Regions from separate parts of the Flavobacterium sp. 28YEA47A genome, predicted to be linked through region 1. Evidence: riboswitches for the same ligand, from Rfam matches in the RefSeq annotation. Region 1 holds a riboswitch; the other holds the start of a gene.

What was found. A riboswitch is a leader RNA that binds a small molecule or an ion and turns the genes downstream of it on or off. The one in region 1 is predicted to bind cobalamin.
Region 2: linked by a shared signal. The riboswitch ahead of ABH942_RS14350 (TonB-dependent receptor plug domain-containing protein) and the one ahead of ABH942_RS05440 (hypothetical protein) in region 1 are both predicted to bind cobalamin.

Annotation. Positions count from the first base shown of each region.
Region 1 covers NZ_JBGCCI010000003.1:211,035-226,924, reverse strand. The annotation lists gene ABH942_RS05475 (M14 family zinc carboxypeptidase) at 1-1,229, opposite strand, end outside; gene ABH942_RS05470 (NAD-dependent epimerase/dehydratase family protein) at 1,561-2,481, shown strand; gene ABH942_RS05465 (DUF808 domain-containing protein) at 2,670-3,539, shown strand; gene ABH942_RS05460 (SRPBCC domain-containing protein) at 3,678-4,598, opposite strand; gene ABH942_RS05455 (GlxA family transcriptional regulator) at 4,765-5,763, shown strand; gene ABH942_RS05450 (DUF4932 domain-containing protein) at 5,813-7,642, opposite strand; gene ABH942_RS05445 (DUF1062 domain-containing protein) at 7,776-8,426, opposite strand; cobalamin riboswitch at 8,942-9,132, shown strand; gene ABH942_RS05440 (hypothetical protein) at 9,096-9,314, shown strand; gene ABH942_RS05435 (acyl-CoA thioesterase) at 9,385-9,774, shown strand; gene ABH942_RS05430 (beta-ketoacyl-ACP synthase III) at 9,778-10,767, shown strand; gene ABH942_RS05425 (FAD-dependent oxidoreductase) at 10,825-11,955, opposite strand; gene ABH942_RS05420 (helix-turn-helix domain-containing protein) at 12,037-12,987, shown strand; gene ABH942_RS05415 (nitroreductase family protein) at 13,061-13,660, opposite strand; gene ABH942_RS05410 (winged helix-turn-helix transcriptional regulator) at 13,756-14,103, shown strand; gene ABH942_RS05405 (OmpA family protein) at 14,184-15,179, opposite strand; gene ABH942_RS05400 (helix-turn-helix domain-containing protein) at 15,448-15,890, shown strand, end outside.
Region 2 covers NZ_JBGCCI010000010.1:15,176-31,065, forward strand. The annotation lists gene ABH942_RS14280 (DNA recombination protein RmuC) at 1-1,355, opposite strand, end outside; gene ABH942_RS14285 (GEVED domain-containing protein) at 1,595-3,196, shown strand; gene ABH942_RS14290 (hypothetical protein) at 3,405-3,821, shown strand; gene ABH942_RS14295 (DUF6526 family protein) at 3,885-4,322, shown strand; gene ABH942_RS14300 (YceI family protein) at 4,416-4,955, shown strand; gene ABH942_RS14305 (hypothetical protein) at 4,960-5,289, opposite strand; gene ABH942_RS14310 (pseudouridine synthase) at 5,414-5,983, shown strand; gene ABH942_RS14315 (tRNA (cytidine(34)-2'-O)-methyltransferase) at 6,007-6,456, shown strand; gene ABH942_RS14320 (class I SAM-dependent methyltransferase) at 6,496-8,103, shown strand; gene ABH942_RS14325 (hypothetical protein) at 8,100-8,612, opposite strand; gene ABH942_RS14330 (ABC transporter ATP-binding protein) at 8,661-9,452, opposite strand; gene ABH942_RS14335 (FecCD family ABC transporter permease) at 9,452-10,483, opposite strand; gene ABH942_RS14340 (ABC transporter substrate-binding protein) at 10,492-11,637, opposite strand; gene ABH942_RS14345 (T9SS type A sorting domain-containing protein) at 11,818-12,651, opposite strand; cobalamin riboswitch at 12,726-12,921, shown strand; gene ABH942_RS14350 (TonB-dependent receptor plug domain-containing protein) at 12,952-14,784, shown strand; gene ABH942_RS14355 (DUF5074 domain-containing protein) at 14,788-15,834, shown strand; gene ABH942_RS14360 (DUF5074 domain-containing protein) at 15,861-15,890, shown strand, end outside.

The sequences.
Region 1 (15,890 bases):
CTGTTTCTGTCCCAATAGAACGGAAGGTTAGCAGCAGATGGGAATTTGGTTGCCGAAATCTCGATCGTCATTTCTTTGTTATGGTTAAAGAAATTGTTCCAGTCCTGTCTTCCGCCATAAACAGAATACCATGCGGCACCGTTTGTTGTTCCTGGAAACTGCCCTGTGTTGATAACATCGTCCATATAATTGGCATTTCCGTCAGCAATTTGGCAAAGCTGAGCATATTCTTTTGAAACAAACTTGAAATAGTTGTCATGCGGATGGATACTGAAATTGGCCGTACCTGGCGTCGTTGACGTATCCCATGGGAAGTTTACTACTTCTACACCACCGTGATAATTAGCTGCCAATACAAAATTTCGAGTTTTCTCAAATTCCATGAAAGCAAGCGTTTCAGGTTGGTACGCATAACCGTCAGGGTGTAACCCGTCGATAGCGTCAGGGTAGTTTCTGTTGAGGTCGACTCCTGCGGAATTGGCTCTGGTAGCCGTATTTCCGGCAGAATTCATAGTGTCGTTTCCGGCAGTTTTATAAGATCCATCGGGATTTGCCAACGGACAGATAAAGATTTCGGTATTGTTGACAATGTTGCTAATTTCGCTGTTTGTAGCATAACCTGTCAGCAGATAATCAATAAGACGCATCATGGTTGGAAATCCTGTAATTTCATCTCCGTGCATGGAAGAGGTATAAAGGAATTCCGCTTCGGCCTCATCAACCTGTGCGTTGTCAGAAATTTTCATGACATAAAGTGTTCTTCCGTTTGGAGTTGTACCAATGCTCTGAAGTTTACATAAATTAGGATAAGTATTGGCCCAATATTGCATTTTAGCAACATATTCTGAATATTTAGGATACGCATTCCAGGTATCATCCCAAGCCGAAGTGCCGTAAGTAAGGTATTCGTCGGCAATAAATTCATTCTCAGAAACGCTGACTTCGAACGGAAGGCCATACGTCTGGAATTTTTTGAATTGCTCCGGATTGGCATATGCCTCGACTTTCAGATCGTTTTGGTCGACTATCTTGTGGCTAATAGACAAGAAACGCGCCAGTTCTTTAAATTGTTCTTTGGATTGAGCTTGGAAAGTGAAGACTACTTCGCCTTTTTCTTTAAGATAGTGTTGCGCTTTTTCAAGTGGGGACTTGTTCTCAGACACAACTTGACCTTGGGTTATGCCCATAACGAATAGGCACAACATTCCTAATAAGGTAGTTTTGTTCATAATTAATATTAGATTTGGGATTACAAACGTAGGAAAAAAGTTTTAATTAATGTTAAATTGTTGTAAAATATTTTATTTTAGGCTAAAATATTGCCGTTTTATAAGTTTTTTAAATACCGGCTTTTTTTAGTGCAATTCATCTTTAATTTCACGAAACAGCAGCAAAACCTTGACAGCCGATAACTAAACCAGGGTGTAAGAATGCTTTATCTTTTGGGAACTTTACTTGCTTTTTATTTCCAAATCCAATGTAATAATTACCTGGAAATTGTCGAAATTTGTTATACAAAATGGAGGCAATAAAAGACTCAGGAAATTTAAAAGAGAACAGATGCAGACGATACTTGGAGCCAACGGACAAATAGCTGAAGAACTGGCAAGAGAACTAAAACGGAATTACACTTCAGACATCAGACTAGTGAGTAGAAAACCTAAAAAGGTAAACGAAACCGATAGACTGTTTGCAGCCAACCTGCTAGATAAAGATAAGGCTGATGAAGCCGTAAAAGGCAGTGATATTGCATATTTTACTTTAGGACTTCCGATGGACAGCAAAATGTGGGAAGAGCAATTTCCTGTAATCATGCGGAATGTGATAGACGCTTGCAAGAAGCACCATGTCAGGCTGGTATTTTTTGATAATACGTATATGTATCCCCAAAATAGTGAGATCCTGACAGAAGAAAGTCCGTTTAGTCCTGTAGGCAGAAAAGGAGCAGTGCGGAAAAATATGGCTGAAATGCTCTTACGTGAAATGGAATCAGGTCAGATTGAAGCAGTAATCTGCCGTGCTCCTGAATTTTACGGGCCGGGTAAAACGCAAAGCATAACCAATACGCTTGTTTTCGATGCTGTCAAGAAAAACAAAAAGCTGAAAGTTCCATTGAGCGACCAGAAATTAAGAAGCCTGATCTGGACACCGGACGCCAGTAGGGCTACAGCATTGATTGGGAATACTCCCGATGCGTACGGGCAAACCTGGCATCTTCCAATAGATGTAAGCAGGCTCAATTATAAGCAATTCATAGCGTTAGTGTCTGACGTTTATGGAAAGGAATTGAATTATAAGGTTATTCCAAAATTTGTTTTTAAAATAGGTGCTATATTCAATAAGCAGGCTAAAGAACTTCAGGAACTTTTGCCAAGATATGCCTCTGATAATATTTTTGATGTATCTAAATTCAAGAACCGCTTTCCGGAGTTTAAGATAACAACTTACAGGGAAGGAATAAAACAAATCAAAAATAGTTGATAGTTGATAGTGGTTAGTTGATAGTGGTTAGTTGATAGTGGTTAGTTGATAGTGAAGATGTTCTGGGTAGTCTTACAACCTTTAACCTTTTGACCTTTTAACCTAATATTTTGTTCAATTAAAATTGTCGCGGGTATTGTAGGACACCGTCCGATTGTCTAATTTGCGGCCTAATTAATTAAAAAAATATGGCTTCAGGTATTTTTGCCGTTTTAGATGATATAGCGCTACTTATGGACGATGTAGCAATGACTACAAAGTTGGCAACGAAGAAAACCGCCGGGATTTTAGGTGATGATTTGGCCGTAAATGCAGAAAAAGCTACCGGCTTTTTAGCTTCCAGAGAAATTCCTGTTCTTTGGGCAATTACCAAAGGTTCGCTGTTGAACAAAGTGATTATTGTACCGATAGCCTTGCTGTTAAATGCCTTTCTTCCCCTGGCTATTATAATTATCCTGATGTTTGGCGGAGCTTTTCTTGCCTATGAAGGAGTAGAAAAAATTGTTGAATATCTTTTCCATCGAAAAACAGCCGACCATGCACCTGTAGTTGAAGAGGTACGAGATGATGCAGAGGCTGAAAAGACTAAGGTAAGATCAGCAATAACCACAGATTTTATACTTTCGGTCGAAATTGTGATTATTGCTCTGGGAAGCGTGCTGACACAATCATTGACGGTACAGATAATAACGGTTTCAGCAGTGGCACTTATAGCAACTGTGGGAGTATACGGTATTGTTACACTGATTGTTCGTATGGATGATGCGGGTTACAATCTGATCAGACGTTCAAAAGAAAAGTCTTTGATGTTTTTAATAGGTACGTTGCTTGTGAAGTCGTTGCCGATAATTATTAAAGGATTGGCCATAGTAGGTACGATTGCCCTAATTCTGGTAGCCGGAGGTATTTTTGTGCATAATGTACATTTTTTACATGAATTGTTTCCAACAATACCATCAATGGTTAAGGAATTTGGTGTTGGTTTGGTTGTTGGAATTATAGCAGTTATTTTGGTAACTATAATAAAAAAGCTAATCGGGAAGAAAGCATCTGCTTGATTTAAAAATATCTTTTTGAAATAAAATAAGAACGGTGGAAGTGAAATACTCCACCGTTCTTATTTATACCAGGTGATTATCGGGAACTATAAGTCATTGCGCCTTTGCATGAAAATAATTACTCGCGAAACCACTTGATTATTTATCAAAATCCGGATAAGGGAATCCTTTGCCGGTTTCGCAAAGAAATTTCAGGCTTCTGAAAAATAGCGCCCAGTCAAAACTGCACGAGGCCATTTCCGGAGTATAAGATTCCCAACCATCATGATGGAACAATAAAGTGCATCCTTTTTGATGCGCTTCTAATTCAAAAGTAAGGGTAGTGCCAATCCAGTCTTCAAAGGCTTTGATACACTTCCATTTTATCAGGCTGTACGGTTTTAGATCAATCACTTCCATCTGTTTGAAATATTCAGGACCAAATCCAAATCTTAAAATACTTCCTACTTCTGGTTTTGCAATTGTGTCTGGTGTCCACCAACCCGCCAATCCTTCTTGAGTAGTAAGCGCCTGGTAGACTTTTTCTAAAGGCGATTTAATCAACAATTTGTGATAAATGCTTTTTGTGTCGGATGGATTATTGTGTTCGGCCGGAGTTGAGGTTGTTGATTCGGTTTCCTTTGGTGTAGGCTGACCTTTTCCTGTTGTGACAAGCATTTTTAGGCTTTCTTGTATATAGTAAGTCCATGCATCGTGACATACCTGATAGCATTCGTAGGTTGGAACCAGACCTTGATGTGTAAATTTCATTTCGGTCTTGCCATTCTTTTCAGTAATATCAAAAATGATATGGGTGTTTTTCCACTCGCTTTTATCTTTGGTAAACTTAAAATTATTATCAAGAACGTGCCAAACTATTTTAGTATCGGTCTGCATTTCTGTAACTTTTATGCGGCAGCGGTGTACGTCCATATAATGATAGGAAAACTCGCCATTCAGTTTATCTGTTGGGCCTTCGATATTTTCTGACCACCATCCCCGTACATTGTTAATTGCATCAAATACTTTTCGTGGCGTGGCATCCACAATAAATGATGTTGTAAAATTTTCTTGTTTCATGATTCTTTAATATTGATTGTTTTTTATTGTTCAATTCAAAGGTATTGACAAGAAACCATCTAAGCAGGGTGTGAAATAGACTTAATAAGAGGTTGATTTGGACAAAATGCTTTCTTAACTTTGTAATAGCTATGGAGTTATAATTTAAATTTCTAAATCCTGCCACATGAAACATCTTACCATATTAGTGCCTGATGTACAGACCGGGCCCAACACGCTTTCCTGCATCATAGGAGCCTATCATATTTTTACGGAGGCCAATAATTATTGCATCCGGCAGAATAAAAATCCGGTATTTACAATTGAACTGGCGGGTGTTTCAGGGCAATCCAATTTTGTAAATGGGTTGTTGTCTGTTATGCCTCAAAAAGAAATAAATTCCATAGAAAAGACAGACCTGATTATTATTCCTGCGATACTGGCTGCTTTTAAAAAAGTTGAGGGTGGAAATGCTCTTCTGGTCGATTGGATATTGGAACATTATAAAAAAGGAGCTGAGGTAGCGAGTATGTGTACAGGAGCCTATATCCTGGCTTCAACTGGACTGCTGGATAAAAAGAACTGTTCTATTCATTGGAATGCCGCTGCGAATTTTAAACAATTGTTTCCCAAAGTAAATTTAAAAGCGGAAAAACTGATTACAGATGAACAGGGTATTTATACTAATGGTGGCGGATATTCTTTCCTGAATCTTATTATTTATCTGGTTGAAAAATATTATGACAGGCAAACAGCCATTTATTGTTCCAAAGTTTTCCAGATCGATCTTGACAGGCAGACGCAATCGGATTTTGTGATTTTTAACGGACAGAAAACACATGGTGACGAAGTAGTCGTAAAAGCACAGGAATATATTGAGAAGAACTTTGCTGAAAAAATATCAATGGAAGAACTTTCCAGCAAATTTACCGTAGGGCGAAGGAATTTTGACCGCAGATTTATAAAAGCTACGGGCAATACGCCAGTTGAATATCTGCAACGGGTAAAAATTGAATCGGCAAAAAAGGAACTGGAAACCTCCCGGAAAACAATCAATGAAGTGATGTATGAAGTGGGCTATGCCGATGTAAAGGCGTTTCGCGAAGTATTCCGAAAAATTACAGGCTTGTCGCCATTGGAGTATAAAAACAAATACAATAAAATGACTGCGGCTGTACTAATTTAATTCCAAAAGAACCCAGGATAAAAATATAGTGTTGGTTGAGCTATGGTGGCTATTGTTCTATTTTAAAATATTTATAATTGGGTTGATAATCTACATTTTTATCTATAAAATTGGGCAGTAACAAAAACTCCTCATTGATAAGAAAAGTAAAATTTTGTTTGTTACGGAATAGCTTTTCAGAAAGCGAAATTTCATATTCGTCTCCTTTTCCTTTGGTAAAAGTATATTTATTCTTTTTTGTTTTCCAATTGTTAAAATCGCCAACAAGTTTTACGGATTTGATTTGATTTTGTTTCAAATAAGTTTGCAGATATATTTTAGGCGTTCCCTCTAAATCAGTCAACAGGCGATTTTCTATTGTAGAAAAAGAGAATTTATAATCTTTTCCGTGTTTGGAAACAGTTGTATTGTTTTTTTGCTTTGCTATTGTTGAAAAGGTGTATAAATAAGATTTGTCCAGATGTAAGGAGTCGACACTTTTGAAGTTCACGCCCAATGCTAATCCGTAAGTGGTATTCTCATCAATGTTTCTTTTTAGTGAAAGATGTATTTCCTTTTTATTTTCTGATAATTTTATTGAGTCAATTGGTGGATAAGAATACGGATAGGGTGGTTGGTTTATATTGTAATTATAGAGCATTTCTTTATCAAAATACAATATGATTTCTTTTGTATCTGTAGCAATGTTTTGCGCTCCATTCTTTGGTGAAAAATCGATGATTTTGGGTGAATTGGGATTGTCATTAATAGGTAAAGTAAAAACGTAATCCATATTGTGTTGATATTTCTCTATAGGGTTTTGAGAAATAGATTTATAAACAGCAACAATTTCCGGCATAAAGCTTTCCAAAGTAGGATATTTTTCCCTGTTTTTCTGGTATAATTCAAGTGCGACGACTAAATCGGGAACCCAATAGAACTTTCTATTATAGGTTTCGTAAAAAAATTGTTCGTTTTTTTGTTTGGAATTTGCTTTTTGGGATGTATTGAAATATTCTACAACAGCAGCCCGTACAAGGCCTTCATTTAAGGCGGTTAGCCAACTACTGTATGCCTGCTTCTTCAAGTCATTTTTAACGATGTTGTAAATCTTTCCTCCGTATGGAGCTAATATTTTTTTCATGCGGTACTGAAGATAGTTTACAAAGGAATGGTTAAACTCGTGAACAACCGTTTCAGTATAACCGTTTTCTGTTGTATAAATTGGAAGTCCTTCTTCATCAAAATCCCAACTTCCTAATATGCTATAAACTGTTTCTTTTTGATTTGGAATTTGAAGTTTAACACCAAAATTACCCGTGAATCCCATTCCTAAAAGAATCGCAAATTTTTCATTTGGCACTTTGCCGTAAAATTTAGCATACCAATCCACGTCAATTTCGGTCAATACATTTTTATTAAATCGGTCTTCTGCAATTTTGTACAGATTTTTATGCTCGTCATAAAATTTTTGAAAGTTACTTTCTTTATGAAATTTTTGAAGTAAGGTCACAAAACGATCTGTGTTTTTCAAATCTGCTCCCCAACGCCGTTCGGGAATATTTTTAGTAAATGGAATGATTGGTTTTAATTCAGGATAAGAAAGATGAACCGCCATATTGGCTACTGCATCGTATCCAATTCCCTGTTTATTTCGGATTTTTTTAATGAAGTTTATAAGCTCGTGATTTTTATATCCCGCAAAATAGGTGTTTATATCCTCTACGTAGCTTTCAAAATAGGTGTCTTTAAATTCTTCAGCGTCTGCCAATCGGAAAACTATTGATAGTAATTCTATTCTTGGGTCAACTTTTGCGTTTTCCAACTGCTTATTTCCCTGGGAAAATCCATAATTTGAAATACAAAAAAAGGCGATTAGGATTAAAAATTTCTTTTTCATTATTATTCTGCTTAGATGTTATGGTATATGGCTTTACTGACAAATTTATAAAAAAAAGTCGATACCTCAGGTACCGACTTTTTGATTATTGTTTTGTTGTGAGCAATCTTTATTTATATCTCGCTTTAAAAATTTAGAGTGTTTTCAATTTGTCCCGGTATACACAAACAATATCTCCGTTTCTGACTTTGTGCTTCTTTTCTAAAAATTTTCCATTAACAGAAAATGCTTCTGTTTCAATTAACTGGTTCAATTTGTTAGCAGAAACATTTAAGGCTGTCCTGATAACAGCTGATAGTTTTAGATTAAAGTCCAAAGGATATTGGATTCTGAACAGTATAGTTTCACTTTCAAAACCTAAAATATCTTCTATTGAAAAACTGTCGTGCAGTAGGTCGTATTCTACACTTCCAAAATCGAATTCGACATTGTTTTTTCGTTTGGCTTCATGAGAAAAAGCATACTGCCAGGCTGCTTCCGTATTGTTTTCTGAAAATTTATGAAATAAATCCTTTTGTATCAATTCCGGCTTGGTCCGGGAAAATAGTGAAAGATTATAGGTGCTATCACATTTTATACATCTGTAAATCAACCATACATCAATGTTCTTTTTTTGAGCGTTCATCCTGAATTTCTCACTGCAAATGAATTCGTCATTAGTGCAACGGTTGCATTTTCTTTTTAAAAGGGGAGTGTTTTTGACTTTTACTTCCCATATATATTCTCTTGTCATTTTTATAGTAGTGCTTAATATTCTTGTTTGAATTTTTTGCATACTATTCATGGCATTTCAGTTTAAGATTGATATGAGCTATCAAAAACTGAAATAGCAAATGCGATTGCTTTTGGGAGCAATGCAGTGATGAATAGTATGATTAAATGAAAAACCGGCTTGGGTAGGGTTACCCAAACGAAAGAATAATCAGCCTGCGGTTATAAGGCTGATATTAAGCGACTATAAATTTAAGAGTGGATCTCAAAATATATGAATTGTGGTTTCTATGAAGTAAAAGTAATTAATTCAGACTAAAGTATCAAGAACAATATGGAATGACACTGAATACAAAAATGATTATTAGGAGCCTATGCCAGATTCTCTCATTAGAAACTTTGCGGCTCTGCGCCTTTGCGTGAAATAGTTGCTCGCAAAGGCGCAGAGTCGCAAAGCAAGAAAAATATAAATATATTGGAATAAGGTTTCAGACAGTCAAGGAAGATAATTTAACTTTTCTATAATAATATTGTTTATTGCTGTAATACTAATCTTGCCTTATCTTTGTTAGATAATTCTGAAGATATTTATTTTCAAATAGTATTGGTTTTTGGCGAAAGCCGAAATTAAAAGGGAATCGTGTGTGAATCACGAGCTGTCGCGCAACTGTAAATGATGCAAAATTTTTACCCTTGATGCTCACTGTCTGCTCTCGCAGATGGGAAGGGCGGTAAAAATATCATGAGCCAGGAGACCTGCCTTCACTGTATTGACAATGCTTTCGCGATTGAAGCTATTGGTTTGATGTTGCATGGGATAATTGTATCCCTGCGTATTTTTCTTTTCAATCACATTGCTGTCACTAAGGATTATTCAGTATTCTTTTTAGGATATGGAACATTTATAAATTCATTGGCAATGACAAAATACCAGCCTAGCAAAATCAATATTTGCCTATAGTTTACTGCGCCTTTGTTTTATAACACAAAAAAACAATTTATTCACTTTACGCATTGAACAAGCAAGTATTATGACATTAGATGAAAAAATCAAGCAATCGGAAACGCATATTTTTAAGGCTGTATTTCCCAATACCACAAATCATTATGATACGCTGTTTGGAGGAACGGCGATGCAGCTTATGGATGAGGTCGCATTTATTACAGCCACCCGGTTTAGTAGGCAGCGTGTCGTGACCGTCAGCAGTGACCGTATTGATTTTAAAAGACCAATCCCGGCAGGTACGATTGCCGAGTTAATTGGTAAGGTAAAATATATCGGAAAGACAAGTCTTCAGGTTCATGTTGAGATTTTTGTAGAAGATATGTATTCTGAAAACCGTGAAAAGGCAATCAGCGGCAACTTTACATTTGTTGCTATTGATGAAAACAAGATGCCAACATCAATAAATAAGGATTAAAATATGGGCCAAAACATTAAAGCTGCCATTACGGCTGTAGGTGGCTATGTTCCTGATACAGTATTGGACAATTTTCAGCTCGAAAAACTGGTAGATACTTCTGATGAGTGGATTGTTGCCCGAACAGGAATTAAAGAACGAAGAATTCTTGCAGACAAGCAGAAAGGAACATCAGATATGGCTGCTGCTGCAATATTAGAATTGCTTGCAGAAAATTCAATAAAAGCTGAAGAAATAGATTGTGTTCTTATGGCTACCTCTACGCCAGATAAGCTTCTGGCGCCTACAGCACCTGTAGTTTGCAAAAAAGCAAATCTGACTAATGCATGGGGACTGGATATGAATGCTGCCTGTAGTGGTTTCCTGTATGCATTATCTGTTGGAGCTTCATTTATAGAATCAAGAAGATTTAAAAAAGTTCTTGTGGTTGGAGCCGATACCATGAGCAGGATTGTTGATTATAAAGATAGAAATACGTGCATCCTTTTTGGAGATGGGGCAGGAGTTGTTTTATTGGAACCGTCATTAAACCACGGCCTGCATGATTTTATTTTTAAGATTGACGGGTCAGGAAGTGATTTTTTGTCAATTCCGGCAGGAGGATCTTTACAGCCGGTAGGAGAAGTATCGCTGCAAGAAAATTTACACTATGTGAAACAGGACGGACGCACCGTTTTTAAAAATGCGATTTCGAGTATGACAAGCAGCTGCGATGAACTATTAGGCAGGAATGGTTTTGATGCCGATGCTATTGACTGGATAATCCCACACCAGGCAAATCTGCGTATCATTAATGCCGTTGCAGATAATCTGAAAGTGCCCATGTCCAAAGTAAAAGTAAACATTGAGCGATACGGTAATACTACTGCTGCAACTATACCGCTCTGTCTTTGGGATTTCAAGAATGACTTCAAGAACGGAGACAGGATTTTTCTAACGGCTTTTGGAGCCGGCTTTACTTATGGAAGCAGTTATCTTACATGGGGAAATTAAACAACTGTACTGTTTTAAATATAAAAAGGCTGACAGAGATTATCTGCCAGCCTTTATTTATAGTATAAGTGTCTGGAAAGAGAAATCGGGATTGCGCATTTCTATCTCATTTTTTTCGGATTCCGATTGTGCTTCTCCGGCATAGATGAACATTTTTTGCTCATAGTCGTTAATGGCAGATTCTATTGTTTCATATTCTCCATTTGTGAGATTATCAGATAAAACCAGGGCATCTATAAGCCCCGTGTTTACACCTTGTCCGGCAAAAGGAGGCATCAGGTGAGCAGCATCACCAACCAGTGTTATGGGTAACGGGCGGTTATTTTTCCAAGGCTGATCCAAAGGGAATTTTCGTGTAGGCAAGCCCACAAAAAAAGAGGTAGAACGAATTAGTTTTTTGTATCGTTCATCCCAATCTGAAAATCGTTCCAACAGAAATTCAGAGACATTCTGTATGTTTTGAAAATCCAGACTGATGCTTGCAGTCCATTCTTCCGGAGTTTTGAAAATAATACCATAGCTTAACGCGCCATTATTAGACGGATTGGCAACCAATAGATTTCCCTGATGTGCAGTCATAAGTCTGTTGCCGTTACATAACTGAAAAAACTCAGGACAATTTATTTCAGGTTTGTCAATATCGCCCTGTATAATAAAAGTTCCTGTTTCTTCAATTTTGGAATCAGAGACATAGCTTCGTGCTTTAGACATTCCACCATTGGCAACAATTACTACATCAGCAGCTGCGGCAGGCTGGTTTTCAAAATGCAAAAGCCATTTATCATTCTCAGTCTTGATTTCGATAAGTTTTCTGTCCCAGACAACAGTGTCGTCTTTCAAACTTTTCAATAGCATTGTCCTTAGTATATTTCTGTTTATTTCCGGATTGTCATGTTGATTTTCAACAGTAGGTTTTCTTGTAGACAGAACAGTGCTCTTTTCAGTAGCAAAAGTTATTCCCATCGGCAATGCCAGGTCGTAGTAAGTCTGCAACAGGTCTGCTTTTTTCAAGGCTTCTTGCCCTGAATTTTTATGAAGATCAAGTGTGCCGCCCCAAATTCTTGCTTGAGAATTCTTGTCTCTTTCATAGACCGTTACATCAATATCTTTCTGCTGTAGTAAAATAGCCATAGTCAGCCCAACTGGCCCAGCACCAATGATGGCTACTTTTTTATTTTTTAGTAACATAATTTCATTGTTTAGTATAGTACAAAATTACAATGTCTTTTAGGGCTAAAATAGCTATATTTGACATTAAAATAGTCGTATATGGAATTATATCAAACACGATTGTCAGCAACAGTACCTAATGTCCTAAAGAGATTTGCAGACTTGCTGAATACCGAAATGACAGGTAATAAGGTTGTGATTCCTCAGAAGTTCGGCAAAGGCTACTGTGCCGGATATGTTCTAAATGAAAATATACGTTTGCTTCTGCTTGATTATGAATTAAAAGAAGAATTAATGCTCGAAGATCCTGATAGCGATGTTGTTGGGAAAATGCTTCTTTTTAAGTTTCAGGGTATTTATTCTAAAAGTGAAAAACCGCCTGCTCTGCCTACTGCTTTAATTGCCACAAGAAAGGCAGGCTCCCATATTCCTGTCCATACGAATACTGCAACTATCAATATTGAAGTATCGGCAAGCTATTTAGAAGGCCTGTTAAACTTATCTGGAAAGTCTACTGTCTTGCAACAGCTAGTACTGAATACGCAACCTTTGTTGTTTGAACAGTTGGTTCAGCCTGCTTTACAGAAAATTGTAGATGAAATTTTAACGAGCGCTACATTTGGAACATTTGAGCTTTATTTTCTTAGGATTAAGACAGAAGAACTTATTTGCAGGTTGCTGATGGAATTGGAAAAGAGAGATCAAAACCAGCTTTATGCTTTAAACGGAAACGATATCCGGATCTTGTATAGCATAAGAGAACGGATTTTGGAACATTTGGATATTCCGCCTGTTATTAATGAATTGTCTGCTGAAGCCAATATGAGTCCGACCAAACTAAAACGTTTGTTCAAGCAGATTTTTGGGAATAGTATTTTTAACTATTATCAGGAATTTAGGATGAAAGAAGCCGCACGTTTGCTAAAAGACGAAAAGTTGTCTGTTTCAGAAGTGGGCTACCAATTAGGATTTGCCAACCTAAGCCATTTTACACGTCTTTTTGAAAAGCATATCGGATTAAAGCCGAAAAAATACAGTATGATGGTTTAGTGAATCTAATAAAAAACTACAGGCTGCTCATTGACATAAGCAGCCTGTAGTTTTTTTGTGACATCTTAATAGATTAAAAAGATTGTATTGTCTGTTCCGTAGGTAAACGGAACTTTCCTTTAATTGATGGCTGGTTCGCATCTTCCGGATTTCTGTAACCTATAGCAACAGCAAATAGTGATTTATAGCCATCCAATTGTAGTATTTTGTCATACTCTTCATTTTTGATACCTTCCATTGGTGAACTGTCAATATCCATACTGACACATGCGGAAAGGAAAAACCCGAGAGACAGATAAACCTGATGTTCAAGCCACGATTTGATTTCAGCTTCCGGTTTTGGCTTTATGAATTGGTTGTAATAATTTACGGAACCTTCAGGTAAATTTTGCTTGATTTGATTTTCAAATTGCTGAATATCGTCTATCACGCTAAAAACAACCAGGTGGCTTGCCTCATTGATTTTTTGTTGGTTGAAATAAGAAACGCTGGCCAATTCGCTTTTTAGACTTTCATCGGAAATAAAAATAAATTTCCAAGGCTGACTGTTTATCGAAGATGGACTTAAATTTAAAATCTCTTTTAACTCTGTAATGGTTTCTTCCGGAATCCTTTTATTTGGATTGTAACTTTTTGTAGTGTATCTGCTTTTTGCTAGGTCTAAAAAATTCATAGTTGTTCTGTTTTTTATATACTATACATTTTATAGTTGCAAAACTAAGTATAGTTAAATAACTTTGCAATAACGGTCAAAATAGATAGTATAAAATGTATTGTATAGACGATAAAAAATATCCTTGTACCACCAGCCTTACCATGAAATATATTGGAGGGAAATGGAAAGCAGTAATCCTTATTCATCTGATCAGGAAATTACGCTACAACGAATTGAGAAAAGAACTGCCAATGGTTACGGAACGTACTATAAGCCTCCAACTAAAAGAATTGGAAGAAGACGGTCTGATTAAACGTACTGTTCATACCAGTAAACCGCCATTAAAGGTAGAGTACGAGCTGACTGAGTTTGGAACAACATTAATCCCGTTGCTGAATGCTATTTCGGAATGGGGAAGAGAAACGGCAAAGAACAATAAACGTATTGACGTTGTTGTGTAACAACAACGTAGTATTCTGCATTGGCATCTACAAAATCATCAGTGTTGTCAACAATTACAATTTTGTAGATGTTCCAGTTTTTACTTTATTTTAACCAGTTCTACCCGTCTGTTTTTAGCTTTATTACCTTCTGAATCGTTTGGAACTAATGGACGTTCTGATCCAAAACCTACAGCTGACAGTCTTGATTTATCAATACCCTGTGTAGTCAAGGTTGATAGAACAGCTTTGGCACGATCATCGGATAGTTTTTTATTATGTGCAGCATTGCCTGAATTATCAGTATGTCCTTCTATGGCAATTTTTAAAGAAGGATTTTCCTTTAATGCTCCTGCTATTTCTGTTACTATTTCCTTGCCATCAGGCGAAATTGTAGATTTATCTATATCAAAATTAATATATAGAATTGATTTGCCTTTTTCCGTTAAGTCTTTTGCAATTTCATCTGCCGTAATCTTTGTTATCGTTTGCTTAAATGCTTCTTCTTGGAGTATATTAAGTTTTCCTGCGGCATTATTTGCTGAAAACTGAACATAGATATTTCCTTTATCTTTTGTACGGATAACATAAAATTTAATCTGTTCATCTGCATAACCAATATCACCTTCATTGCCTTTATTGGGATCCTGTTTATTGTATCGGTCATATTCTTCCGAGGAAATTTTTCCATCAAAAATCTTTACAGCTCCCACTGAAGTAAGATAATCTTCAATACTCTTTTCAAAATACCTTTGTGAAAATTCCTCACCTGGCTTAGAAACTACATTTGATTTATAGAGACGACCTTCAAATGGAGTCATTATGCCGTCAATAGGAAAATAGCAAACATCGAATTTTTTCTCCAGTGGTTTATTCTGCTCTTTAAGTCCTTGAGGTAAAGTGAAAAATGGAAAATCGCCTATAGTAGCATTCGAAAAAGCGATGTCTTCAATATTGAATTTTTTTTCTGTTTGAGATTGGTCATTTTTTTCGGAAACTTGTTCTGTTTCTATTTCCTTATTCTGATCTCCTTCCGATTTCTGGTTACAAGAGAGCATAATTGATGCTAATGCAAGCAAAAGAATTCCTTTTTTCATTGTAAATTTTATAAAAAATTAGGTTTTAAATGTCTTACATAATTTTGTAAAAAACAATACTTAATTAGGAAATTGATTGTATGCTTAAAAGCTCTTAAAATAGGCGAACCTAGTCCTCTAATCCTGATGCTGTTTTTTCTGCAACTTCATGCAATGATTCTATAGTAGCGAGGTTTTTGTTTTCGGCAAAATGGGAGATATATTTTAGTGTCCTGTGTATCAATCTTTATGCTTCTTTTGTACTTTTATAGATAGAAATAGATCAATAATGAAACTTAAAGTAAACGAGGAAAATACAGGGGGCGAATTTCTGTTTTTTAAAGATGAGCCCGGTTTTGACCGTCTGTTTTTTACAAGAGACAAGTTCAATAAATATTTTACCATTGCATGGAACTCAGGTGAGAATCAGATAGTAACCGTTGATGGAACGGAATATGAATTTCCTTCCAATTCTCTGCTTACTCTTCTCTTTAACCAGACTTTTAGTTTTGAGGATTCTTCGGCTATCACTGCATGGCAGTTTAACCGCGAATTTTATTGTATTATCGATCACGACAGTGAAGTGAGCTGTGTTGGATTTCTGTTCAGCAGTACGGATCACATGTTTGTCAGGCTCAGTGAATCCGCACAAAAGAAACTGCAACTGCTTACAGAAGTGTTTATTGAAGAATTTGCTACTTCCGATCATATTCAGAATGAAATGCTACTGGT
Region 2 (15,890 bases), on a different contig from region 1:
GTTTCGTCGGTTTCTGCTCTTCTTAATATATTTTCGGGAAGTGATTTTTTTGCTTTGGCCCCCATTTTTTTCAATCGTTCTACACTGTTTATAAGGTTGCCTTTTCCGTCAAATAGTTTGTTCATTGCGCCCTGGTACTCTGTCTTGGCTTCGTCCATTTTCTTGCCAATTTTTATAAGGTCGCTTACAAAACCTTCAAACTTGTCGTATAACGCTCCGGCTTGTCTGGCAATTTCAAAAGCATTTTCCTGCTGCTTCTGGTTGGTCCACATACTATCAATTGTTCGTAAGGTGGCTAAAAGAGTAGATGGAGTGACGATTACGATATTCTTTTCAAAAGCCTTATTGTATAAAGTTGTGTCTTCGTTAAGTGCTATGGCAAATGCAGGTTCCATCGGAATGAAAAGCAGGACAAAATCAGGGCTTTCTATTTGGTAAAGATCGTGATAGTTTTTAGCGCCCAGCTGCTCAACATGTCGTCTTATGGAATTTAAGTGCTCTTTTAAAAACGAGGCTTTCAGTATTTCGTCTTCTTCATTAATATATCTTTCATAGGAAATCAACGATACTTTTGAATCCACGACCATTTTCTTCCCGTCCGGAAGATTAATTACTACGTCTGGGAAAACGCGTGCTCCTTCTTCCGTTACAAAACTTTGCTGTACTTCATATTCCCTGCCTTTTTCAAGACCAGATTTTTCAAGTACTCTTTCAAGAATGAGTTCGCCCCAGTTTCCTTGCATTTTGCTATCGCCTTTTAATGCTTTGGTAAGGTTGAGCGTTTCCTTGCTCATCTGTTCGTTCATTTCACGAAGGCCTAGTATTTGTTGACGAAGCGCGGCATGATAATCGATACTTTCTTTATGCGTGTCTTCTACTTTTTTTTCAAAAAGCTGAATTTTATCCTGAAGAGGGGAGAGTATGTTTTTTAAGTTTTCTTTGTTTTGTTCGGTGAATTTTGAAGATTTTTCTTCTAATATCTTATTGGCAAGGTTTTCAAACTCTTTTGTGAATTTTTCCTGAAGTTGTTCTACTTCCTGCTTCTGTTCTTTGTTACGTTCCCATAAGTTTTCAAAATCTACCTCTTTTTTGGAAAGCTGTATTGCGAACGCTTCTTTCTCCGCTCTGAGATTTTCCCGTTCCATTGCCGTCTGCTGCAACTGATTTTCTGCATTTCGGATTTCCTGCTGTTGCTGCAACTTTAATTGTTCGATTTGTGACATGAGTCCACTTACCCTTTCTTCAAGGCCGGCTTTTTCTGATTTTGCATTGGCGGAAAACAATGCTTTTCCAATAAAAATTCCTATAGCTAAGGCAATTATAAAAGCAATGATGGTAATGATAGTGTCGTTCATTTTGAATTTTTTGAAGAAGTAAAAGTAAGAATAAATTATTCAGGTTTTGCGGTGCTTGATTTCTAGCCAAAAAGTTTTGACAGATGTTAAAGTTTGAGGATTTACGGTCTATTTTGGCTTTTTAAATTTTATTTTAATAATAAAATTCATATCTTAGTAGAGTATAACGATGTAAATAATTTTTTAATACGAAACTTAACCCAAATGTATTAGGTGTTATTTGCATGAAAATAACTTTCATGAAAAAAACTACATTACTGTCAGGTGTAAGACAAAACTTTACACAAATTAAAGGCTTATTTTTTGGCGCATTTTTATTAGCGTCAGTTTCTGCTCAATCTCAAACTTATTGTACGCCAGAAGAAGGAGACTGCTCTGATGGCGACGTAATTGTAAATGTTACTTTTGCCGGGATTAACAACTCCTCTGCCTGCTCAGAATTTGGGTATGGTAATTATACTTCAGCAATGTCGGCTGTCGTTATTGCTGGAAGACCGTATGATATTTCGGTAACAATTCCTGAACATTTTGGTGTCCAGCAAGTAGGTGTATGGCTTGATTATAATAACGATGGTTCTTTTGATGCTTCAGAATTTACAAACATAGGAAGCTCTCCAGCAGCAGGTTCAGTAGTGACGACTTCTATTACAATTCCAGCTACAGTTCCGGTTGGAAATATTAGGATGAGAGTTAAGTCTCAGTATTCACAAGCGATTGCCGCAACGAGCTCTTGCGCCGAACCTTATCTTGGATATGGAGAATATGAAGACTATACCGTAACTGTAATTTCTCCAACAGAATGTACAGGTGCTCCTGTAGTAGGAGCAGCAACATCTACTCAGGCTTCTGTTTGTTTTCAAAGTTCTTTTGTTCTGAGTGCTTCGGGAGTAACACCAACGTCAGGATATTCCTATCAATGGCAGTCTTCTCCTACAGGGACTGATCAATGGACAAATTTAGGAACAGCACAATCTTTTTTAAGTTATGCCAGAACAGGTCAATCACAAACTACTTTTTACAGAGTTGTAATAACTTGTACAGGTAGTAGTCTGAGTGCTACTTCAACAGCAGTTTCTGTTGCACAAAATCCAGCTGATGCTTGCTACTGTACAAATGCTATCAATTTCAATTGTGGTGACGGTGACGTAATTACTAATGTTAGCATCGGAACGATGAATAATGCTACAACTTGCGGAAATGCAACAACAGGATATACTAATTATAGTGGTTCAGTTACGCCTCCGGTATTGAATGTTGGAGCGACAGTTCCGGTTTCTGTTTCTGTAGGTCCATCAGGAGATGGATGGTTGTATGAATCAGTTGGCGTTTGGATTGATTATAACAAAAACGGAGTTTTTGATGAGGCAGAATATAACTATATCGGTACCGGCTTGAATCAAGCACTTACTGCCAATATAACAATTCCTGCAACGGCAGTAGTAGGTAATACGAGGATGAGAGTTGTTGTTGCAGCATCTGCAGCGACATCTTTCGGACACCAATTTGCTTGTGGACCAGTAGTTGCTGATAACAATTTTGGTGAAATGGAAGATTATACGGTAACAATAGCTCCATCACTTTCAACTCCTGGATTTGAAAATGCTTCAGTTTCTGTTTATCCAAACCCTACAAATGGATTGGTGAATATACAGTTTGCTAACCCAACCACGGTTGATGCAATCAATGTATACTCAGTTTCTGGTCAGTTAGTTTATTCTAAGCAATTTAACAATGCATCAGATAACTATACAGTCGATCTTCAAAAAGCAGCCACTGGTGTTTACATCATGAAACTGGAAGGAGAAAACGGAACAATTGTTAAACGTTTGATTAAAAATTAATCAGCTGCGATTCAATTAATTTGAAATATAAAACCGCCTCTTGTAGGCGGTTTTTTTGTGCTACAAGTAGTAAGATAATTTTAAAAAAAGGCTATGTTTTTTAGGGCAATTAGGTGATTTAAGGGTGTATTTTGGTATTTCATCGATTTTTTAATTAATTTTTAAGAAAATGTCTTATTATTGTCGTCTACCCCCTAAGTTCTTATAAATGAAACCACAAAATTTAACTTTAGAAAAAGTCACAGATTCCCCTATTAATTATGAATTTGTAACTAATGTAGCTACGCGTATTATCAAAGTCCTTTTTAGGACCGATAAAAACATCAGGCTGATTTACTCCAATTATTCGAATAAACACTTCTTTGGAGATAAATTTATCATATTAGACTACAGGTTCCGAAATGCCTTATGGTATAAGGTAGGAAATAAAATTACCGAAAAGAGACACTTCTTGCTTGAAAAGCCAGATGCGTCACAAAAAATTGTACTTACCGTCTACGGATTTTTCAGGAAAAAAATGTATCTGCTCGATTTTTCGGCAGCAGAGTATATTGATAGCAGTACATTCTGTATTGAACTGAAAAAATCTTCTCTCCAGGATTTGGAGAATACGGTTTTAGGCTAATATAGCTCGGGATTATCTCTGGAATTGATTATTTTTATAGGATATAACCAAAATTATCGTCCTATGAAAACGCAAAGCTATTCCAATCATATCCGTTTCTATAATCCACATCATTTTGTTTTATATCCCTTGCTATTGCTTTTGCTTGGGACAGCTATTTATTTTATTTTTAGTAGGGAAACTGAAAGAACAATATGGATTTTTATCAGCATAGTACTGCTGTTAATTTTCTGGCTGGCTTTTATGTTGCGACAGCATTATGCATTGACTTTGCAAGACAGGATTGTTAGACTGGAATTGCATTATCGGTATTTTACACTGACAGGTGATAGGCTGGAATTGTTAGAGAATCAATTATCCGACAGTCAGCTGTTTGCTTTAAGATTTGCTCCAGACGAAGAATTTCCGAACCTGTTAAAAAGAGCCCTGCAGGAAAATCTTTCTGGGCAGGCAATCAAAAAGAGTATAATCGATTGGAAACCAGATCATCATAGGGTGTAAACTTTAACAAACAATTCACGATTTATTTTTACTAAATGAAAATCGCTATGCGTAAATTTATACTTAGCCATTCTCACACTAAAGGATACAATTATGAATTTTACTACACATTGGTTTATCGATCCCGATCATTCAAACATAGAATTTAGAATCAGGCATTTGGTTATTTCTCATATTTCTGGAGCATTCAAGATTTTCAACGGAAAGATGACCACAAAAAATGACGACTTTGAAACTGCCGAAATAGCCTTATCCATTGATGTTTATAGTTTTGATACGAACAATATTGAAAGAGATGAGCATATCAAGTCTAAAGATTTTTTAGATGCTGACCAGTTTCCTGAAATTAACTTTAGCTCAACAAGCCTCAAAAAAGTAGAAGGAGATCATTATAAGCTCACCGGAAACATAACCATTAAATCAGTAACCAGAGAAATTGTCTTGGATGCTGTTTTTGGTGGACAGGCAAAAGACGGTTTTGGTAAAATGAAAGCAGGTTTTGAAATCAGCGGTAAGCTGGACAGAAAAGACTTTGGGATTTTAGCCGATGATGTGACCGAAAGCGGCCATTTGATAATTGGCGAAGAATTAAAAATCCATGCTAACATCGAATTTGATAAAGAAGAAGATTAATCCTCTATTTTATATTGCCCCGGTTTTTCTTATTGTCCGGATGTGACGAAGGATAACGATTCGGATCAATATCTGAATTTTTATCTCGGTTCTCCGGATTTTTCTTGTTTTTCAGATTTTCGTCTGTTTTAGTCTCCTTACTGGGACGAGCTCTTTTTACGACATCGGTATTGCCTTTTGCGTCTTTTTCTATTTCCGTTTTTAATTTCCCTTTGGAAGGATTATAATCGGCAGGAAGATTTTTTCCGCTAAAACCTTCGTTGATTTCTCCTTTTTGCTTTTCCTGTTCGCTATTCCATTTTTTATTTCCAATGTCTTTATCTGAAGTTGCCATAATTTTAATTTTTAGTTTGTCTTGTTAATTTACGACGATATAAAAACAAAAGCCACATCTTTAACATTGCTTTAATGTGTAAGATTTCCGATTGTTAGTAGTAAATTTGCGGCAAAAATATTCTATGTCTGCCCACAAGCATTTTTTGTTGCATAAGCCTTATGGTTATCTCAGCCAGTTTATCTATGAATTAAAACGAAAGAAAAAACTGTTGGGAGAACTATATGATTTTCCAGAAGGCACAATGGCAATTGGACGACTGGATGAAGATTCGGAAGGATTGCTGCTTTTGACAACAGATGGGCAGATGAGCGAATTGGTGAGGAGTAAAAAAGTAACCAAAGAATATTATGCGCAGGTTGATGGAATAATAACCCAAGAAGCCATTGAAAAGCTAAAAAAAGGCGTTGAGATTGGTTTTGACGGAATACGATACGTCACAAATCCGTGTAATGCTGTTAAGATAGATGACCCGGGATTCGAACCTCGCTCAAAAAAAATAAGAGACGAGCGCCACGGGCCCACTAGTTGGATTTCCATTACATTAAATGAAGGAAAGTTCCGCCAGGTCAGGAAAATGACATCGGCTGTAGGATTTCCCACATTGCGATTGGTACGAGTAAGAGTAGGCAATGTTTACCTTGACAATTTGAAATCGGGAGAAGTCAAAGAAGTCGGCCAATTCTCACTATAATAAAAACTTTAAAATTTCTAAAAATGCTGAATATAGTTCTTGTAGAGCCAGAAATACCAAATAACACCGGTAACATAGGCCGTTTATGCGTTGGCACAGGCAGTCGTCTTCACCTGATCCATCCTTTTGGTTTTCAAATTACCGATAAAAACCTAAAACGTTCCGGTCTTGACTATTGGGTACATTTGGATTGGAAAGAATACCAGTCTGTTAAAGAATGGATGGAGCAAATACCGGATAAGTCCAGAGTTTTTCTATTTAGTTCCCACAGCCCAAAGTCGTATTTACAGGAAACTTTTCAGGATGGCGATTGGCTCGTGTTCGGAAAAGAATCGGTTGGACTGAGTAAGGAAGTTTTGGATCAATTTGAAAACCATTTGACTATTCCTATCTCACCTCTGGTAAGGAGTTATAATCTGGCAAACTCGGTTGCTTTTGCAATAGGCGAGGCAAAAAGGCAGCTTTCCATCTAAAAAAACAGTATATTTGAAAGAAGCTTTTTTCAAATATCTATGATTGACAAATCCTACCTTCGCAGCTCTATTTTCAGGCATCTCGACGGCCTGGCTGTTGCTCCTGTAGCCGTTGCTCTAAAAAACAAAGGAGTTCTTGAATACATCCAGGAGAACAAAAAAGCCAGCCTGTCAGAATTAAAAAACCAATTCAAAGCCAACGAAGGTTATCTGAACGTTGGCTTACGGGTATTGTGTTCGCAAGGCTTTTTGGACTATCATATTGATAATGCTGCCGATGCTATTAGTTTTTCGATAAACGACAAGACACCAATAGCATTTTCAATGGTACATCTGTATCAGGATGTAGTCGATCTTTTGCAGTTTTCGACACAATTCCATCCCAGAATTTTTGAAGATGCTCCTTTTGAAATGCTGGATCGGATTTTTGAGAAATTTAAACTGAATTATGGAATCAATTTTTCGGCGGATGCGTTAGAGAATGAAGTCCAGAAACAAATCCTAAAACATATTGAGGGTTATCTGATAGGGCCAACCGTTGTTCGATTGGCTATGAGTGGAATGTTCCATAAGTATTTTATGGAAACTTCTTTCAGGCCGGAAGAATTTCACAAAAACCCTGAAAGTTTTAAAAAGATATTGAACTTTTTTACCCATTTGGGATGGTTTCAGGAAAAAAATGGGAATTACCAGTTTACCGAAACCGGACTGTTCTTTGCTAAAAGAGCCAGTGCCTATGGTGTTACAGTTTCGTATTTACCAACATTTGCTAAGATAGATGAACTGATATTTGGAGATCCAAATGTGCTAAGGATGGTTGCTGATGGCGAAAATGAAATCCATGTAGACCGCGAGATGAATGTTTGGGGAAGTGGAGGCGCACACGATACTTATTTTAAAATTGTGGATGAAATCATCGTTCAGCTCTTTAACCGCCCGATTGAAGAACAACCTAAAGGAATTTTGGATATGGGTTGTGGAAACGGTGCTTTTTTGCAACACATTTTTGAAGTCATTGACAGGCAAACCCTAAGAGGAAAAATGCTTGATGAATATCCGCTGTTTCTTGTTGGAGCCGATTACAATCAGGCAGCCTTAAAAGTTACGCGTGCCAACCTGATAAAAGCAGACATCTGGGCAAAGGTAATCTGGGGCGATATTGGAAGACCGGACCTGTTATCGCATGATCTGATGGAAAATTATGCAATCGACCTGAAAGATTTGCTGAATGTCAGGACGTTTCTCGACCATAACCGTATTTGGGAAGAGCCTAAACATATTTCCCAAGATAGGATTAGCAGCTCTACCGGTGCTTTTGCTTTTAGAGGCGAGAGAATTTCTAATAATAAAGTAGAAGACAATCTTTTAGAACACCTTCAAAAATGGTCGCCTTACGTTAAGAAGTTTGGGCTTTTGCTTATAGAACTCCATACTATAAATCCTGTTTTGACTGCAAAGAATATAGGCAAGACGGCAGCAACTGCTTATGATGCTACACATGGATTTTCAGATCAGTATATAGTAGAAATAGATGTGTTTAATAAGATAGCAGCTGAAGCGGGCTTATTTCCGGACGAAGCTATTTTTAGAAAATTTCCTGATTCCGATATCGCTACCGTAAGTATCAACCTGTTAAAAGGAAATTAAGTCTTGGCGTAATTGGTGATATATTTATTGTAAGAATCGAGTATAATGCCAACTGTTTTCTCAATAGACGATTTTACTTCCTGAAATCCGTCTTTCATTTTTCCGTCTGGCGTAAAATAATCCGTAATTCCCGATTTCATGAGGGTGTTTTTAGCATAAATTTCAGTGACCTGAAAAGAAAGCACATATTCATTTCCTTCCTTAGAAATTTTCATGCGGTATTTTACTTTTTGATAATAGGTATCTCCAAGGTTTCGGTAAAAAAAAGCATTGTCCCTAAAAGCATCAATCGTCAGCGAATTTTCGGTTATTTCAGAAACATCTGCTTCACCACGGCTAAACTCTTGTATCCAAAGTTTTGTACCATCGAGAAATTTCTCGTTGGTCATAAAAGGAAGGTTGCTTCGTATCGGATTCGGATCAAATCCTTTTGGTGTCAATTCCATTCGAGCCTGCGCACCGACGATAATTGATGTGAAAATGAATAAGATAGAAAAACAAAACTTCATGGTATCGGTTTTAGTGTTCTATCAAAGATAGGCGATACAGCGATTATTTTACAGGTTTTTGAGAATAAATTTAGCCTTTCCGGTATCAAAAAAGATGTTTTCGTCTTTAAATAAAGAATTTAATATTCCTGTCTGAATTAAGAATTCAGGTGTGCCTTGTAAGGTTTTTTCGGGACTCATGACAATCATTTCATCACTTAATTGTAGGGCCAGATCTAAATCGTGTGTAGAAAACAAAATACATTTTTGGGTTTCTACAGCCAGTTTTTTAAGCAGTTTTAACAAAGAAACTTTATGAAGCAGGTCTAAATGTGTTGTAGGTTCATCCAGAATTATCAAAGGAGTGCTTTGTGCCAATGCTCTTGCAACCAGAACTTTTTGCAATTGTCCATCACTGATTTCATAATGTTTTTTATCTGCCAGATGGCTGATTTGTGTAAGATCTATGGCTTCTCTGATCTTTTCCCTGTCATCAGTTGTTAGTTTTCCTATCCAGTTTGTATAAGGCTGCCTGCCTAAAGCAACCAATTCAAAAACGGTAAGATTGCTTGGTGGTAAACTCTCTGTCAATACAATACTAAGTTGTTGCGCCAAAGCTGCCGGACTATAATTCCGGATATCTTTTTCGTTTAATATAACCTGGCCAGAAAGTGCTTTTTGGATTCCGGTTAGCGTTCTAAGCAAAGTTGATTTTCCTATGCCGTTAGCTCCAATCAAAGAAATTAGCTTTCCTGCTTTTAAATCCAAATGGATTTGCGAAGCGATGGTGGTTTTCTCTTTTTTTGAGAGATATCCAATGCTCAATTCTTCAGCCCTAAGTATGGTTTTGCCTGTGCTCATCAGATCATGAATTTTCGTTTACGGACTAAAAGCCATACCACGATTGGTGCTCCTACGATAGAAGTTATCGCATTGATAGGCAAAGTAAAATCATTTCCGGGCATTTGTGCAACGGTGTCGCATATTAACAGTATTATAGCCCCAAAAAGTATGGTGCCCCAAAATAATATATAATGGCTGCTGGTCTGGAAAACCATTTTTGAAATATGCGGAACAGCGAGTCCTATAAAAGCAATTGGCCCGGCAAAAGCGGTAATGCTGCCTGCCAATAAGCTGGTTGCTATAATAATAATCAGCCGTGTTTTTTTAAAATTGATCCCAAGGCTTTTTGCATAACGTTCGCCTAAAAGCAGGGCGTTTAAGGGTTTGATACATAAGGCACTCAATAAAAGTCCAATCAAACAACAGATGGACAAAATCAAAATATTTGCCCAGGATAGATTACCCAGGCTGCCCAAAGACCAAAAGGTAAACTTTTGCAGCTCTTCAGCCGTACTGAAATAGGAGAGTACTCCAATAATTGCGCTTGTAAAACTTCCAAACATTAAGCCAACTATAAGAATAGCCATCGTATCGCGAAGTCTTTGTGAAACTACCAATACGGCTAACAACACCATAAGACTACCCAGGCATGAAGCAAGTACGATTCCGTAGGAAGAAAGGAAAAAGACGCTTAAAAATGAAGGTAGAAGTCCTGAGCCAAGTATTATAAAAGCAACTCCAAGACTGGCTCCGGAACTCAATCCTAAAATATAAGGTCCGGCAAGCGGATTTCGAAATAAAGTCTGCATCAGCAAACCGCTTATCGATAAGCCCATGCCTACCAATATTGCTGTCAAAGCCTTAGGAAGCCGATAATTCCAAATAATAATTTCCCATGAATTTTTGCTGGCCTGTCCGCCTGAAAGCGAACTGGCGATATCCTCAATAGGGATATTGACAGATCCCAAGCTGATATTCAGCAAAAAACAGGCAGCCAGACAGATAAGCAGGGCTGTAAAAAGAATCTTATTTCGGCTGTCTTGCTGCAAACGATCGATTATTTTAATTTTTCAAAAATATACAGTTCATATTCCGTAAGCAGTTCAGGATGTAAAATCTTGATAAGGTCTTTCAGGATAAGATCCGGGCGATTTGATGCCAGTTCATAATACAATATTCCGCCCGTTTTTCCTTTTTTGCTGCTAAAAGAATAAATGTTTTTATTTTTAAAGGCTTTAAAATGGGCATAATTCGGATTACTTTCTACCATTTCCTTAAAAGTAGTAAATTGAGCCGGACCAATCCAAAAATCTACATTTTCAGCCTTTTCCATGACGGTTTCGAAAGAAAGTGCCAAACTTCCCGTTCCTTCTGTATCAGCCCAAAGATAAGCCGCATTGGCGTCCTTCAGAAATGTCGCTGCCCAGCTGTTACCTCTTGGCATATACCATTGCTCTTTATAAATGGCGCCGCTTAAAACAGTTGGTTTTGTTTTTGCATTTTTAGCTAATTCTGTAGCTTCTTTATAGGCAGTTTCCACTTCAGAAAACAAGAGGTCTGCCTTTTCGTCCAGTCCATATAAAGCTCCAAAAAACTTAATCCATTCTGCTTTGCCCAAAGGCGATTCTTCCATCCAGTCTCCATTAAAAAAAACTTTTAGTCCGCTTTTCTGCAAATTATCATACGTTTTGGTATCGCTGCCACTGCTGTAGCCTACGAGAGCTTCCGGATCAAGGTCAATCAGTCTTTCTGTATTGAGACTCTGGTTCGCTCCAATTTCCGTAACCTTACCGGCATCAATAAGCTTTCGGGTCTTTTCAGACGAAACAAGGTTGGTGTCCGGAAAACCAAGCAGAGTGTTTTCAACTCCAAGCATTTCTAAAGACGGAATATGTGTTGTTGAAGTCACCACAATACTCTTGATAGGAACTTGTAGCGAAGTATAATTTTTTAAACTGTCGGGTAAAGAAACTCCTTTTTTATGAAGCACATAGGTAAAGGTTTTATTGGCTTCAGGCCAAGGGTTTGAAACCTTTACGATAGAAAAACCTTCATGTTTGTAAATTTCAAATCCTTTTGCGTAACGAATGCTATTTTGAATCTTTGTTTCAGTAATACTGGAGCTGACCGGCTCATTTTTTTTACATGCCACTGCAAAAAGCAATAACAGAAACAAAGAATATTTTGAAAGAAATGATTTCATAAAAAAGTTTTTGTGAAGACCGCAAAGATAAAAGTTATTGTATTGAACCGACAGCAGTTTTACAAATTTTGATTTTTTTGTATCTGAATTTGTAGCGAACTGTTGGATAATTTTAAGAATTGAATAAAAAAAATCGCTGCGATTTCTCAGAGCGATTTTGTGTTTGTCTTAGACTACTTTTTAAATCTTAATCAGTTTTTGAGTATAGTTCTGATTGTTGTCAAACGTTAGTTTTAAAAAATAAGCACCGTTTGAAAGCAGGCCGGATTGATTATCCAGTCTTGATTTTGAATCAGTAGAAATCAAGAGCTTTCCGGAAATATCGTATAATGAATAATTTGAAATAGTAGCGTTTGTTTCAATTTGGAAATTCAAATTGAAAGGATTTGGGTAAATTTTAGGGTTTATATTTTTAAAACCTTCGTTGCTTAACAAATAAGCAGCAGTGTTATAGCCTGTACTCTGAACAACATTGTTGTAGTTGTCTAAAGCCATTTTTAATTGAGTGTTATCGCAATCGCAGCTTAATTTATACTCGACTGGACTTCCGGCCGGGTCAAATGACCTGACATTGAAATTTTGAAAAATTTGGTTTAGGCCTGAATCATTTGTAGTTGCAATATTTGCAGTAGTTCCCGTAGGAGTTCCAACAGCTGCGTTTTGTAAAACTACAGACAAAGTATTTATGAAATGAGTCTGACTTGCAGGATATGCTTTTGCAACGACCGAAGAATAAGCCTCCAAATCAGCTTTAAGTCCATTAAGATTACAACCTACACATTTGATCTGTATAATTCTTCCTTCATATTCGGAATAAGGATTTCCTCCTTTTAATGTATATTCTGAAATAGGATATGATTGTAATATGCTATTCAAACCCTGATCGTTTGAAGTAGTAGCGCCCCAATTGCTCAAAGGAGTTCCTACTTGTTGGTTGACCAACATCATTTCAACTCCGGTGTTTTGCGCCCACGACGCTATTGGAATTAGCAATAAAAGTATTATTTTTCTCATAAATGTTGACTGTTAGGTATTGTAAAGATATAAATATTAATGAAACAGCAAAAAGTATATGACTTAATGTAGTATATTTGCACTCGAATTAAGGTTGTGATTTATTGTTACAAATCACATTAAAAGGGAATTTGGTGTAAAACCAAAGCTGTTCCCGCAACTGTAAGCTATTTAGCTTGCTGTTATCTACAAACCACTGTCCGCTTAGCGGATGGGAAGGTAAACAGCAAGACGCAAGCCAGGAGACCTGCCTTTTTTCTTAACAATTATCAAACCTTCGGGAAAAAGGTTTCGAAAATTATGATTTTTAGAAAGCTATACCTGTTTTTGTTTTTCTGCATCTGCCAATCTGTATTGGCACAGCACGACAGCATTCATAATTTGAAAGTAGTAGAGATCTCAGATCTGCAACTTAAGGATTATTCGGATTCGCAGTCTGTATTGAAATTGCCGGACTCGATTATCAACAAAAATCAATCTTCACTTACCTCATTGCTGAATTATAATTCCGTAATCTATTTTAAAGAAAACGGTCTTGGCATGGTATCTTCTCCGTCTTTCAGAGGAACAACTGCGCAGCAAACTGCCGTTGTCTGGAACGGTATCAATATTAATTCGCAATTGAACGGTCAGACGGATTTCAATACTATCACTACCAGAGATTTCAATTCTATTGCTGTCCGCGCCGGAGGCGGAAGTTCTATTTACGGAAGCAGCGCCATTGGCGGAAGTATCCACCTCAATAACACAATTAATTTTGAAGAGCATTTCTCTAATACACTTCGATTAAATTATGGCAGTTTCAACACTTTTGGCGGAAACTATAAGATCGATGCTTCTAATGGCAAATTCAGTGTTCAGGTAAGTGTGTCCAGAAACAGTTCGGATAATGATTATGATTTTGTGGATTCTGATAGTAAAAACTTAAACGGACAATACTATAATACCAGCCTGAATGCAGCAGTGGGTTATAAAATTAATGAGGCTAACTTCTTAAAACTATACAGTCAGGTATTTGAAGGGGAAAGACATTTTTCGCTAATCTTCCCTTCTGAAACTCCAACCAAATACCAAGACCTGAATTCGAGGAATTTACTGGAATGGGATAGCTTTTTCGGCAAATTTGTTTCCAAAGTAAAAGTAGCCGCCCTCAGCGAAAAGTATAAATATTTTGGCAACACCAATTCAGATATATACACGTATGGACAAGTCAGGACTTACATTGGGAAATATGACCTTGCTTTTGATGCCGGCGATGCTATCAAGTTGAATGCAGTTGTTGATTTTACTCAAAATAAAGGAGAAGGTTCGGATATTAAAAATGAGCAAAGAAACATCGGTTCTGCCAGTCTGCTATTTAAGCATAAGCTGACACAAAAAATACTTTATGAATTAAGTTTCAGAAAAGAATTTACCAATAATTACAAAAGCCCATTCTTATTTTCTCTAGGAACTAAATGGGCTGCTTCTGATTTTTATACACTGAAACTGAACGGATCAAAAAATTTCAGAGTACCCACTTTTAATGATTTGTATTGGCAGCCGGGTGGAAATGAAAATTTAAAACCGGAGTCATCCTATCAGGCAGAAATAGGAAACGAATTCCGTTTTGCAGGTTTCAAGGTCACATTGACCGGATATTATATCGATATTAAAGATATGCTTCGCTGGATTCCGAATGGTTCTGTTTGGTCACCACAAAATACAGACAAAGTCCGTACCTACGGAGGAGAAGCCTTACTCAATTGGTCCAAAAGTTTTGGGAAACACCATTTCATATTGAATGGAACTTATGCTTATACCGTTTCAGAAGATATGGAAAAAAAGAAACAGTTAATTTATGTTCCCTACCATAAGGCTACTTCCTCATTGGGTTATTCATGGAATAAGCTGGCTGTGGATTACCAATGTTTATATAACGGAGAAGTTTTTACAAGATCTGACAACAATTCGCGGTATAATATTGATGCCTATTTTGTAAATAATGCTTCAATAAGCTATGACTTTGGAAAAAAAGATTCCTGGATTTTGGGTTTTCAAGTCTTGAATCTTCTAAATGAAAACTATGCCAGTGTAGAAAGCAGATTTCTGCCTGGAAGAAATTTTAATATGTATCTAACCTTAAATTTTTAAAATATGAAAAAGCTAAATAAGTTTTTTTTGATGCTGATTGCAAGCTCGCTTTTTTTGGCTTCATGTAGCAGTGATGACAATTCTCCAAACGTATCATTAGGTCAATATGATAATGGAGTATTTGTAGTAAATGAAGGAAATTCAACCGTTACTACCAGCTCTATCACTTTTATTAGCAATTCTGGTGCTGTAGAGCAAGATGTTTTCAGGAATGTCAATCCCGGAGCGGCAGGATTAGGAACGTACCTTCAGCCAATGTTCTTTGATAATACGAGAGCTTTTATCATTTCAGGTTCGGCTAATAAAATTACGGTCGTTAACCGTTATACTTTTGAATTTATTGCAACCATCAGTACCAACCTGCAAAATCCACGATTTGGAGCGGTAGCCAATGGTAAGGCTTATGTAACCAATGCGGCGGGATGGGAAACAGGAGCAGACGATTACTTGGCGGTAATTAATCTTTCGGATTATTCTACCAGTACTGTAACCATAGGTGTTTGGTCAGAAAAAATAATTGAAGAAAATGGCAAGCTCTATATTGCGAATGGTTCTTATGGTAATGGTACGTCCGTAACGGTTTTTAACCCTGCAAACAATACAGTAGAAGCTACTATTCCATTAGGATTTAGCCCGAACTCTTTTGAAGAAGAAAACGGTATCCTATATGTTTTAGGTTCTGAAAAACTTGCAAAAATCAATCTGGCTTCCAATACGGTTGTAGGAACTCCGGTTACTGTTGCGGCACCGACTTCAGCAGGAGCTAAAAACCTGAATATTGAAGACAATAAGATTTACTATACAGTGGATACGGCTGTTTACGCTATGCCAATTAATGCAACTGCGGCTCCGTCAATTCCATTGCTTACCTATCAATCTCAATCAGAATATGGAAGAATGTATGGTTTTGCAGTAAACGATGGTAAGATTTATATTGCTGATGGAGGAGATTTCGCTTCAGACAGCAAAGCCTATATCTATTCAACAACAGGTTCCCTATTAAGAACAATTACAGTAGGTGTGGGACCAAACGGCTTTAATTTCAATTAATAATCAATTTTTTTTAACTCAATTCCATGAAACAACTTTACGGCTTTCTTGCAGCC